4 regions of the Sporosarcina sp. FA15 genome follow, and region 3 is predicted to be linked to each of the others. Evidence: riboswitches for the same ligand, from Rfam matches in the RefSeq annotation. Region 3 holds a riboswitch; each other region holds the start of a gene.

Region 1 (3,149 bases), 1.1 Mb from region 3:
ATAAAACCGGTGTCTCATCTAGCAATTTAACAAAAACATAATCCTCACTTACTGGGTGCAACAAAATATCTTCCATCGTCCCTACAACCGTCCGCATATCATGCTTTGGCTTCAACTCCCGTTTCTCAACAGATACCTGCCCTGCAGCATCAAGTTCGATAATTAGAAACCCTTTATTATGATGTTCTTCTGAAATCGAATATTTCATTGGCGAACCCGCAAATCGCACTGTTTCATTTAACACATAATGTGCCTGATGTAGGTGGCCAAGTGCAGTATAATTAAATCCTTCGAAAAGATGCGCCGACACATATTCTGCCCCACCAATTGCCAACGGTCGTTCGGAGTCACTCGTGTTATTTTCACTTTCTCCGTGAGGTGTCACAAAAGCATGTCCAACAAATACATGTCGGACCCCCTCTGCCATTTGTTCACGGATAGTTGCCGTCACTTTCTTCATCGCATCGTTATGGTTCACAATCGTTTCATCTTCGTGCAAATGTTTTACAACAGAAGGATCCGCAAATGGTACGAGATGGAAATGAACCTCACCGTAGTCATCTGACAAAACGACCGGTTCGATTACTTTCGTCATCTGACCTGCAATATGGTAGCCATTTACTCGCATCAATCCGCTTCCAAAATGGAGGCGTCCCGGGCTATCATGGTTTCCTCCAATCGCAAGGACTGGTATTCCAAGTTCCATAGTGATTTTTCCAAGCACTTCGTCAAGTAGTGCAATCGCTTCTGTAGGTGGCACCGCACGGTCATACAAATCGCCTGCGATAACGACCGCATCTGGCTTCTCCTTTTTGACTACCTCTACAAATTGATCAAGCACATAACGCTGTCCTTCTGTCATATATATACCTTGAACGAGCTTGCCTAAATGCCAGTCCGCTGTATGGAAAAATTTCAAATTCATTTCCCCTTTCAATACTTTTTCTTTCTACTTTACAGGATAATTCTTGTAAAAGGAAACATACATTCCTTTCTAACTTTTCACAAAGTTAAGGTTGACCTTCTATTTTTAATATGCTTATAATGGGGATGAGTCCAATTTCATATGATCCACCGCTAGGGGTGCTCTAACAGAGCTGAGAGAGGCATGTGCCTTGACCCTTATAACTTGAACTGGTTAATACCAGCGTAAGGAAGAGGTGCTGACACAATAATTCTGCCGGTCTATTTTCCGGGATACTTTTGATTGTCTACAACCCACTTCTTCTTCAAGGAGTGGGTTTTTTGGTTTTCAAGAATACAAAGGGAGTGTTGATATCATGAAGTTCACTGACCGTTTGTTAGAAAAGACGTTACCAATCTGGAGACAGAATCATAGCCATCCGTTCGTACAAGGAATTGGCGATGGGACGCTTGATCCGGATAAATTCAGGTTTTATATGGTACAGGATTACTTGTATTTGATTGATTATGCAAAACTGTTTGCGATCGGGGCTGTAAAAGCCGACGACTTGGAAACGATGGGCAAATTCGCGACACTACTCGATGGGACGCTGAACAAGGAAATGGCCCTGCATCGAAGCTACGCACTGCGGTTCGGCATTTCTGAACAGGAACTTGAAAACGCTAAGCCGTCACCAATTGTTCTTGCCTATACGCACTACATGTTACACGTCTGTCAAAATGGAACCGTTGCGGAAGTGATGGCTGCTCTGCTTCCTTGCGCATGGAGTTACTGGGAAATCGGTAAGGAGCTAAATGCTATTCCAGGTGCTGCCGATCACTCGTTATATGGCGATTGGATTCAGATGTATTCTTCGGATGAATTCGAGGAACTTGCGGGCTGGTGTATTGATTTAATGAACAAATCAACAGAAGGAAAACCGGAGCATGAACTGTTAAAGCTCGAGGAGATCTTCCTCAATACAACTCGTTATGAATATATGTTTTGGGATATGGCAAATACAAAACAAATGTGGCCTGGAGTTGAAATGATAAATGCTATCGTTTGACGGTGTTTCATTCACGTACCAATCAGGCAACAGCATACTCGATAATCTGTCATTCAACATTCTTCCCGGTGAGTTTATTTCGATAATTGGTGTTAGCGGTTCCGGTAAAAGCACGATTTTCCGTCTTGTAACCGGATTAGATGAACCCTCAAACGGTACCATTTCTCTTGAAGGGAATCCAAATACTCAGCGCCTCGGAAAGGTCGGCTATATGCCCCAACAAGATTTGCTACTTCCTTGGCGAACCATTTTAGAAAATGCATGCCTTCCACTTGAAGTAGCCGGATTAGATAAGAAGGCTGCTAAGGAACAAGTGCAACCATTATTACAGGAGTTCGGCCTTGGTGGAACGGAGGATAACTATCCCGGCGAACTTTCGGGTGGAATGAAGCAGCGCGTCGCTTTCTTGCGCGCTGTCCTTTCTGGCAATTCCCTACTGTTATTGGATGAACCCTTTTCGGCCCTCGACGCTATCACTCGACTGGCTATGCAAGAGTGGCTCATCAATCTGTGGGAAAAGCGCAAATCAACTGTCCTTTTCATCACACATGACGTAGAGGAAGCACTGTTTCTGTCAGACCGTATTTTTCTGTTGCAAAACAAACCTGTCACTTCATTCGTGGAAATCGAAGTGCCTCTTGAAAGACCTCGAATAAGAAACGATTTACATCGCGCTGAAATGCTCGAGCTAAAAGAACTGCTTATCGGCAAGCTCAGAAGTGAGGTTTCGCTGTGAAAAATACGGCTTCCTTAGTAATCATTGCAGGATTTCTAAGTATCTGGGAGTTGGGTGCACGCCTTTACGGTAAAGCGTTCATTCTCCCTTCCCCTATACAAATTTTTATACGTTTTTGGGAACTGAGGGAAGTATTATTGTTGAAACATCTACCGGTTACTTTGATGACGATTATTATCGGCCTAGCCATTTCGATTATTTCAGGAACAGCAATTGCAGTGCTAATGTCTTCCCATCCCGGCGTACGAAAAGCGCTCTATCCAATTCTCATTGCATCTCAAATGGTTCCTATTATTGCGCTTGCACCTATTTTTGTACTGTGGTTTGGTTACACAATTTGGAGCAAAGTTGCTGTTACTGTGCTCATCACATTTTTTCCGATAACAGTGAATACATTCGATGGTTTATCGTCAGGAAAAAAAGATATACAAGAACTTTTT
Region 2 (3,149 bases), 170 kb from region 3:
ATAACCGCTACCCCTGACGCACCCGCTTTAATGATAGCACCGGCTCTGCGTTCTGAAATTCCGCCAATCGCAACAATTGGTAAGCCAGGTAACAACGATGCCACTTCCCTAATTGTCTCGATACCAATAACCGGTTGCGTATCCATTTTCGTCTGTGTCTCATAAACTGGACCTAGACCGATATAATCAGCCCCAGCATCAGCTGCCGCAATCGCTTCTGTTACATTATGCGTAGAAACACCTATTAGCATGTCTGGACCAACCTTGTCACGCACTGCTGAAATATATCCGTCTTCCTGCCCGATATGAATACCGTCTGCACCAATTTCAATCGCAAGACCTATATCATCATTGACAATGAAAGGTACACTATATTGTTCACATAATTGCTGACACGCTTGTGCAAAAGCCTTCAATTCTTCACCCGTTAATGCACCAGGCCCTTTTTCACGTAATTGAAAGCTCGTTATACCACCCTTTAACGCCTCTTCTAAGACATGTAACGGGTCGCGTCCCGCCAAATTCACTGTACCCATGATGAAATATAAGTTAACTGTTTGCTTATCCATAAACTACAACCCCTTCCATTGTCTTGTTACCGCGGCGTCCATATGCCCAGTGATTCGTCGGACCATGGCCGCCACCAATTTTAAGTCCATCTTCAATTGCTGCGTGGATAAAACATTTTGCAGAAACAACTGCATTCGCTGCCGTTTCCCCATTTGCCAAAAACGCTGTCAGTGCCGCCGAATACGTACACCCTGTTCCATGCGTATCTTTCGTATCAATCCATGGTGCGCGAACCGAGAACCGTTCCCCGTCAGCCCCCATGAACAGATCTTCCGCATAAGGCGCTTCTTTCCGGTGGCCCCCTTTAATAAGAACCGCCCCCGCGCCCAACGCTATTATATGTTTCGCCGCTCGTTCTATGTCTGCATTCGTCTTTATTTCCATTCCTGCAAGCACTTCTGCTTCTGGAATATTAGGTGTAACAATAGCTGCAAGAGGTACAAGTACAGTCTTCAACGCTTCAACCGCCTGTCTTTCTAGCAATGAAGCACCCCCTTTCGCAATCATTACCGGATCAATGACAAGTGGAATTCCGCTCCAATGAAACGCCTCTCCCACTGCATAGATAATTTCTGTCGAAAAGAGCATCCCTGTCTTAATCGCTTTAACATCAAAATCTTCAATAACTGCCTGTATTTGCGCTTTAATAATAGCGGTGTCAACCGGCTGTATCGCCGTCACTCCAAATGTATTTTGCGCTGTCACCGCTGTCAGTGCCGACGTACCGAAAACACCCAATTCTTGGAACGTCTTCAAGTCTGCCTGAATACCCGCACCACCACCACTATCCGACCCCGCAATTGTCAATGCCACACGTACCATTCGATTCGCCACCCTTTTATTTATACTAAAAAGCCGCTTCCCGGTGGCGTAAGAAAGCGGCTAGCCATTTAACTATTCGTAAAAGGCGTACCCACTTTCCTACGCCGGTATAATCCGGATCAGGTTCCAAGGGTCCGCGCATTCATGCACGTCTCAGCCTAAAAAAGGCTCCCCTAGTGGTTGTTAAACTATTCAGCTTTGTAGCAAGTGTAACATATCTAGTGTGAGATTGTGGGAATGTTTGGTCCATTTTCAATAGAAGCATAGAGTAATGGAAATAAAAAACTCCATCAAATAGGTTCAATATATATAATAAACTCGTTTCACGTGGTAACAGTTTATTCCATTCTATCGTCGATAAGAGTATAGTTAATGACATAAACAGAAAGAAGGCGCAGTTTATGCATAAAGCAGACAGCAGACCGAATAATCCCGACAAATCCATGTGGATCAGTCTTTTCGGGGCACTCGTTATTATTGCAGTGGTCATTATTACTAATCTTACAATGGGTTAACATTCACTAAAACCTAGATAGGCCGACATCACAGCGGCCTGTTTTTTTATTCAGAACCCCAAATTCTTTCCACTTCTGAGTCCCCATCCTTAATCCGTATAACATACACGTCTGGATTCGTCAGTGCCTGCCACTGCCCAAAATCGAATCGCTCATCATAACACCTTAATAATAGCGCCATTAAATTCCCGTGTGTCACAAGCACTGTCCGCGAACCGTCACCCAGCTCATCCACAACATCACAGACCCTCGACATCGCTTCACTCGAAGATTCCCCACCTTCATATTTTAGATGAAGGTCAAAAAACGTATCTTCCAGCTTTATCAACCAATCCTCGAAATCCATTGAACTTAGCACGCGCTCCATAAGCCGACTATCCACCTCTACATGCAACTTCTTCCGCTCAGCTATAGGCCAGCCCGTCTGACGTGCACGAGAAAACGGACTCGTAATAATCCGTTCCACTTCGATATCTTCGAAAAACGCTACAAGCTGATCCGCCTGCAAAATCCCTTCAGCAGTCAATTCCGCGTGTGGTGCCTGTCCTTCTGCGGAGCAATGACGCACGATGTAAATAACTTTTTCCATACCCGCTTCACCCCATTCTTCTTACTAAATAGACATACAACCCATTCGCAAACTAGCTGTAGTCATCCCTATTACTCTTTTTCCCTTGTATGCTCCAAAGAAAACATCTCAATGTCTTAGATTCCTTAGAAATCACGACAAAAAGTGCCTGTACAATAAACCATCATGAAAATTTAAACATTCATGGTGGTTTCTTATGCAGGCACTCACTATTATTTATTCATCTGAGCAAGGAAGTCAGCTAGAGGGTCTTCCTCTTCTACAACAGAGGTTTCTTCTGGCTCCTTTAACTGTTCCCAATCAAAATTATCCAGATCATCCTCTATGTTAATCAATTGATGTTCTGTTTCCACCTCAACGGCAGCGCTCGTTTCTTCCTGCAAATATAATGCTGCATTTACATCTATTGCATTGCTGTTCAATGATGCAAAGAGAGATGCTGTGCGGATTGGATCGGACATCAACTGATAGACGATACTCCCTAGTAGCGCCTCGGAATGTTCGTGCTTTAACCAATCACGTTGCGCTTTAGTTAACCCTTTTGGGAGCGGAATTGTTATGGCCTCTCTATGCTTTAAAAGTGAGTCATTCACCCCATCTATCACGAACTCCGCAATTTTACTGGAAAAGTTTCTTCTTTCGACTTCTTTTAA
Region 3 (3,149 bases):
TTTTGCGTTGATAATGGACGACGCAATGCGTATCTGATAGCCACCATGTAACAGTGTGATTTCATCGACTGTGGCCTGTTCTGAAATAGTAGCACCCAAATTTTTAGCCGCTGCGCAAAATGCCAGACAAGCCTTTTCAGGATGAACATGGACGTCTTCTTCAAAAAGATACGCACCAAAAGCAGGTGGAGCAACATGCGGAATTCGTTCGCGAACTTGTTCAGCTGAAAGATGAACTGCGTTTTTCCAACGGGAGAGGGCAATTCGTTCTTCTTCGGAACAAGCAAACTGAACAATACCGCCAGCTGTATAACCGAAGTCCGCCCCTGCATCACGTTGGAATTCTGAATACAGTACCTGACTTTCTTGCGCGAATGAATAAAAGGTGTCATTCAAATATTCAGAGTGTGCACCAAGCATGCCGCCAGCCGCCCGAGTAGTGCCTTGAGCGATTTTATCGCGTTCAACAAGGTGAACTGACAAACCCTCTTTTGCTAAATAATAAGCTGTACTGCAACCAATAATCCCTCCCCCAATAACGACAACATCAACTGGTTGTGACATGGTTGGCATCCTTATAGGCTGTTGTGGCAACTTCAGGATTGTCACTGCCAAAAATGGACGACATCACTGCAATTCCTGCAACTCCGCCTTGATTTAATTGCGGAAGGTGATGGGGCTGAATTCCACCAATTGCATAGATGGGAATTGCTAGCGATTCAACGATTTGAAAAAGCTCATCGGTTCCACGGGGGAAGAGGCCAACTTTTGAACTTGTCTCGAATAAATGACCATAAAGAATCCAGTCAGCACCTTCTTTATAAGCAGTTTCAGCTTCACCATAAGAGTGGACAGATCTGCCGAAGGAGATAGCCGGGAATTTTTTTTTGAGTAGCGTTAGCGGTTCGCCGTATCCGGGAAGTTGAACTTTGTTAATCCCGGTAATTGAAGCGACATTCGTTCGCCCATGGACAATTAGTTTAGTTGAATCAAAGCCAGATTCGATTAATTGTCGAATCAACGCTATTATTTCTGAATCCATTTTCGATTTCTCACGTAAGATGGCTGCGTCGATAAAAGGTTCGATTGCTAGCAATGTATCAAGCAATTGGCTACGTTCCATTTTGTCATCTGTTACGGCAATTATCTTCATCGAACTCCTCCTTATCGAAAAGAAATAGTATATGTTTTCACCTGGGAATAGGGTCTAGTTTCAGGCGCCAACCCCTCGGGTCATAAGTCGTTTTACTGCGAGGGCTGAAGGACGCCCTCTTCGTAAACCGTCTTATGCCTGTCGGAGCTGAGCGGCGCCTTCTGCTTTTCTTGATAAAAAAAGACCACTTTCCAGGTATGGAAAGTGGTCTGTCGATGGCATTAGAATGCACTGATAGGAAGACACGCCACTTCCCTACGCAGGTACAAACCTGTTCAGGTGATAAGGGTAGCGGAGTGGAACTCGTTTCTCAGTCCTTTAAAAGGATTCCCCTAATGGTCGAATATGTTATGAAGTTGTCAATCTATTAGTAGCATAGCACGTCAATGGAATGAATGAAAGGATGAACAGTTGCGCTTAGTCGTCTAAGTGGACGTTATGATGCACTTGTTGAACATCTTCCAAATCATCCAGTACGTCAATCATTTTCTCGAATTGTGCTTGAGCTTCTGGTGACAGAGTCAAGTCGTTTTGTGCAAGCATTGTTATTTCAGCGACGTTAAACTCTGTAATACCGGCACTTTTTAAAGCTGCCTGAACAGCATGGAACTGGTCTGGCTCAGCATAGATGATGACCGACTCCTCTTCATCTAGAATATCACGCACTTCGACGTCCGCATCCATTAGAAGTTCGAGAACGTCGTCGGCGGACATACCTTCAATTCCGATAACTGCAGTCGCATCAAACATATAGGAAACAGATCCGCTGACACCCATATTACCGCCATTTTTACCGAATGCGGCGCGTACTTCTGATGCAGTACGATTGACGTTATTTGTCAGTGTATCGACAATAACCATCGAGCCATTTGGTCCGAATCCTTCATAGCGAAGCTCGTCAAAGTTTTCTTCTGAACCACCTTTTGCTTTTTCAATTGCCCGGTCAATAATCGCTTTTGGTACACTATATGTTTTTGCGCGTTCTACGACAAATTTTAGCGCTTGATTCAATTCAGGATCAGGCTCGCCTTGCTTCGCTACTACATAAATTTCACGTCCGAATTTAGCATAAATGCGACTCGTGTCCGCATCTCTTGAAGCTTTTTTCTCTTTGATATTGTTCCATTTACGGCCCATGAATTTCCACTCACTTTCGATTAAGCATAGATTTACTACAATAAGTATACAACAATTATATGCAAGTAGACGAGTGGGAATTATTAAAAATGGGCTATTAGGTTGTGTAAGGGAGAAAGTTTTTACCTATTTAAGTTGAATTAAGGAATCCCACTAAATTTACTGTGGCGCTCAATAAGGAGAGAGTATTAATTCGGGGGGGATTGTAGAACGCTTGGCGCTTTGGGGATGCCTTTGCCGCGCCTGCGCTAGGATGTTCATTATCGAGAGAAATGTGATTTTGAGATGTATACGCCGAGATTATAATGTGCTTATTTTTTGCTACTAATTCTATTCAAGAAAGACACACTCCGGGTTGCAGTTTTCATCGCAGATAATGAAAAGCTCTTTCTCACATAGACTATCTAGCGCAGGCGCGTCTTCGCGGGAGGCATCCACAAAGCGCCGAAGCGGTATTAGGGGGAATCCTAATTCATTTCAAGTACAAGTTTTTTTTCAGTAGCCTCCCAAAAGCCCTTGTAAAGCGCATACGCCGTATTCATTTGTTCAACATATATACTGTCTTTCAATTATGAGAATTTGTCTACTATCGTACAGTTTTGGCGTGATGGAAAGAACATTATCCGATATTTAAGAAAAACTCTTTTTCTTATGACGATTCTCAATTATACTAAAGGTGAACGTTCATCCTACTATAGAAGGGAACAGACGCATGGAACTCATATATAAAGGGAAGACGAAAGATGTATACAAATTGGACGGCAACAATGTACTACTGAAATTTAAAGATGATGTAACCGGAGAAGACGGGGTTTTCGATCCTGGTGCGAACACAGTTGGCTTATCGATTGAAGGCGCG
Region 4 (3,149 bases), 780 kb from region 3:
ATAGTATTTCCTTTTTGTATTTTAGAAAGGGTCACTTTCTATATGGCATCACATTGTTACTTGTATGATTTTTGCCAAAGTAAGTAAGGAAAGCTTGTTAAATGCAGCAGAGTGCCCGAAATTTCATCTTCGGGCACTTGCAACTTTTATAGAAAGGTAGTTATTCTTCCATCTTCCAAAGTAGTTGCATTTTCCACTTAAACATTGTAGGTATGTGGTGGACAGTTAGTTGTAACAGGATTACCGAAAAGAGTGTAGCTGGCATTTCCAGCCACATTTAACCCGCGGTAAAGGTGTTGTAATCATTTCGTCCAAAGCTAGCCGCAAATGTACAAGTCAAACGTAGACTTTTAAGCTTTTCTTAAGGTTTAGGCTGTCCCTTGTAAGGCGCCTTCGCTTAGTTTATATAGGCATCCATTTGTTCAACATGTAACAGTTTAATAGTAGTAGATGAATGGGGAGATTACTTGCACTCCTATTTTTTCGTATTACACCACTCATTTATAAATAACATAAGCGTCTTGGTAAATACCACTAATTCTTCAATGTTTATCTTTTCATCGACTGAATGTGCCTCTTCCAACTTTCCAGGACCATAGATAACAGTTGGAATTCCTGCTGCTCCTAGCCAGCCCGCATCTGTTACTGATCTCGACATACCTATTATTGCAGGACTTTTTTCGGTTTGTTCATGACAATGCGCAAGAAGTTGAACAGCTGCATGGTCCGCATTCATTTCAAGCGCCGGAAATATTTCTCCACGTTCTTCAATCATTGATTTTCCACCCCAGCGAAAGTGAATGGGATTTTCTCTTAACCACGTGTCTGCTTTTGCTACATGGTTCAAATGCTCTTCGATTTCTTTTGTTACAGATTGATAGGTTTCATTCGGATAGAAATGAACGGTGATCCAGAGCCGACATTCATCCGCCACAAAAGCTGCATGCCTTCCTCCTTCTATAACTGCTGGATTAATAGTAGTGGTGCCAGGCGCAAAACCCGGATATTTTTTTGTCACAGCCCAGTGACGTTCTAAATCTTGTAATCCAGCAATAACCTTCATCATCTTTTCTATCGCACTAGCCCCATTAACCGAACCGCCTGCATGAAGCATACTCATCCTCATTGCATCATGGAAAACTTCCTTACTTTTAATCGTTATCCAGCCGGTAATCACACCACCCTGACCATGGATTTGACGATCACTGCCATCGACTACAAGTGCAAAGTCTGCTGTATAGCCTTTTTCCATACATGAAAGTGTTCCAGCCTCTCCCGCTTCCTCCCCAATGACAGTCTGAATTTGCAAATCACCTTTCAGTTCCACACCTAGTTCGTTTAATAATTTAACGGCTAGTAAAGTCGCCGCTACTGCACCTTTCATATCGGATGTTCCTCGCCCATATGCGTTGCCATCTTTAGTCGTTAGTTCAAAGACAGGCACAGTCCACTCTGTTTCATCCCCCACTTCCGCAACGTCTATATGTCCATTAATGATTAGGCTGTTATACAGGTTTCCATCCGTTCCCTTTTTAACGCCTACAACGTTCGGGTCGCCAGGAAATACATCCCAACTAACCGTTTCAAATTTTTCTTGTGCTAAAAAATCTTGAATATACCGCTGTACGCCTGTTGTATTTCTTGCCGGTGGACTAACTGTCGGGAAACGAACGAGGTCCGCTAGCAATTGCACTAACTCCTCTAGACGTTCATCAACTAGGTTACTAATTCTATTTTCCATTTTACTCATCCATCCCTTATCTATATTTTTGGTAGGTGAATCTATATACGTTGTAATAAAGAATTCCATTGAATTCACTACGGCGCTAGCCCTTGTAATGCGCCTTCGCGCAGTTCACTATCTTTATTTCATTTGTTCAACATATATACACTGGAACAGAAAACAGCCGCTTTCCATAATCGGAAGGCGGCTGTTTTCTACGTATATAAAGACATTGAGTGTAGAGTTTCAGCTGCTTCCCTACGCTAGTATGAACTAGATCAGGTTCGAAGGGTTTACATCTATGATGTGTCTCAGCCTAAACGGCTCCCCTAGCAGTATCTATTTAGTTTTTTCTTCTTCACAATGCATCTGTTCTTTCTTCCCCTTTAGGAAGATAGTTCGATAAGTCGATATCACGTAACCCGTTCTTTATTTTAGTTGTGTAACCTAAATTTTCATTCGATAAAAACGAAGCTTTTGAAGCAATCATTTCTTCTAATAAAGGCAAATACGTCGGATCAATATCTTTCCAAAGTTTGTACGAATTTATTAAATCCTCTAAAGTCAGATGCTTGTAATCATCGCCTTTATAGTCACGTAATGCGGAAATACGATACCAAATATCGCCATTATCACGAATCCAATCATCTTTATCCGCTACAATCGCTGTTTGTATAGCCTGCGCTGTATCTAAATACTTCTGATCACCGAACTCATTATAAGCCATGAGTAAAACGTTCATACCGCCCAACACATGATTCATAGAGGCATGTGTCGTTACTTGCTGTGCAATCGGGAAGTAATCCGCGATGTAGTAAGACTCGTCATTCACAGGAATGACGTTTCCTTTACTTTTTTGTGAGACTAGTAAGTCAGCATAATTACGCAATGGCTCTTTCGCATTCTCAATTCCAAAATCAGCACCACTATTATAGTAGAAAAGCGCGATTTGCTCATTAAAACGTGTATCAATGAATGGAGCTGTAATGTCATATAAATCTTTCAAATAGGTGCTTGTAACTTCTGTTTCCCAATAATCTTTGTCACCTTTGAAATTCTTCAAGTTAACAAATGAGTTGTAAATTAAGTTCTCAAAATAACGATCCTCTTGCTCATTATATAAAACCAGCGCACGATCTTCTTTTAATAGAAGTAAGTTCCGCCCATATCCTTGCCCTGTGTCAGGCATTGGCTCTGTGGTTATCGCCATTTTATTGTATGGGCCACCCGCCGTGTACCAATTATTACGTTTTTTATAATACTTAGCTGACTCAAGCATCCAGCTCTCCATATTCTCTTCATTCGCAAATAATTGGTCATCCGCATTCATATACCACTGATCTACAATGTCATTGCCTTTTGAATTTAACGTATGCACAGATAATAATGTTGTTCCAACCTGAGCATAAGACAGTGCCTCTTTTTC

What was found. A riboswitch is a leader RNA that binds a small molecule or an ion and turns the genes downstream of it on or off. The one in region 3 is predicted to bind thiamine pyrophosphate.
Region 1: linked by a shared signal. The riboswitch ahead of tenA (thiaminase II) and the one ahead of ACP8HG_RS18850 (thiamine phosphate synthase) in region 3 are both predicted to bind thiamine pyrophosphate.
Region 2: linked by a shared signal. The riboswitch ahead of thiD (bifunctional hydroxymethylpyrimidine kinase/phosphomethylpyrimidine kinase) and the one ahead of ACP8HG_RS18850 (thiamine phosphate synthase) in region 3 are both predicted to bind thiamine pyrophosphate.
Region 4: linked by a shared signal. The riboswitch ahead of ACP8HG_RS00710 (acetylornithine deacetylase) and the one ahead of ACP8HG_RS18850 (thiamine phosphate synthase) in region 3 are both predicted to bind thiamine pyrophosphate.

Annotation. Positions count from the first base shown of each region.
Region 1 is NZ_CP188818.1:407,061-410,209, reverse strand. Features, by position in the region: gene ACP8HG_RS02080 (exonuclease SbcCD subunit D) at 1-919, opposite strand, end outside; TPP riboswitch at 1,070-1,173, shown strand; gene tenA (thiaminase II) at 1,281-1,973, shown strand; gene ACP8HG_RS02070 (ABC transporter ATP-binding protein) at 1,960-2,709, shown strand; gene ACP8HG_RS02065 (ABC transporter permease) at 2,706-3,149, shown strand, end outside.
Region 2 is NZ_CP188818.1:3,794,628-3,797,776, reverse strand. Features, by position in the region: gene thiE (thiamine phosphate synthase) at 1-569, opposite strand, end outside; gene thiD (bifunctional hydroxymethylpyrimidine kinase/phosphomethylpyrimidine kinase) at 562-1,392, opposite strand; TPP riboswitch at 1,472-1,577, opposite strand; gene ACP8HG_RS17880 (histidine phosphatase family protein) at 1,954-2,496, opposite strand; gene ACP8HG_RS17875 (hypothetical protein) at 2,709-3,149, opposite strand, start outside.
Region 3 is NZ_CP188818.1:3,969,245-3,972,393, forward strand. Features, by position in the region: gene thiO (glycine oxidase ThiO) at 1-564, opposite strand, end outside; gene ACP8HG_RS18850 (thiamine phosphate synthase) at 548-1,153, opposite strand; TPP riboswitch at 1,389-1,497, opposite strand; gene ACP8HG_RS18855 (YebC/PmpR family DNA-binding transcriptional regulator) at 1,571-2,290, opposite strand; gene ACP8HG_RS18860 (phosphoribosylaminoimidazolesuccinocarboxamide synthase) at 3,003-3,149, shown strand, end outside.
Region 4 is NZ_CP188818.1:127,847-130,995, reverse strand. Features, by position in the region: gene ACP8HG_RS00710 (acetylornithine deacetylase) at 476-1,750, opposite strand; TPP riboswitch at 1,962-2,064, opposite strand; gene ACP8HG_RS00705 (S-layer homology domain-containing protein) at 2,082-3,149, opposite strand, start outside.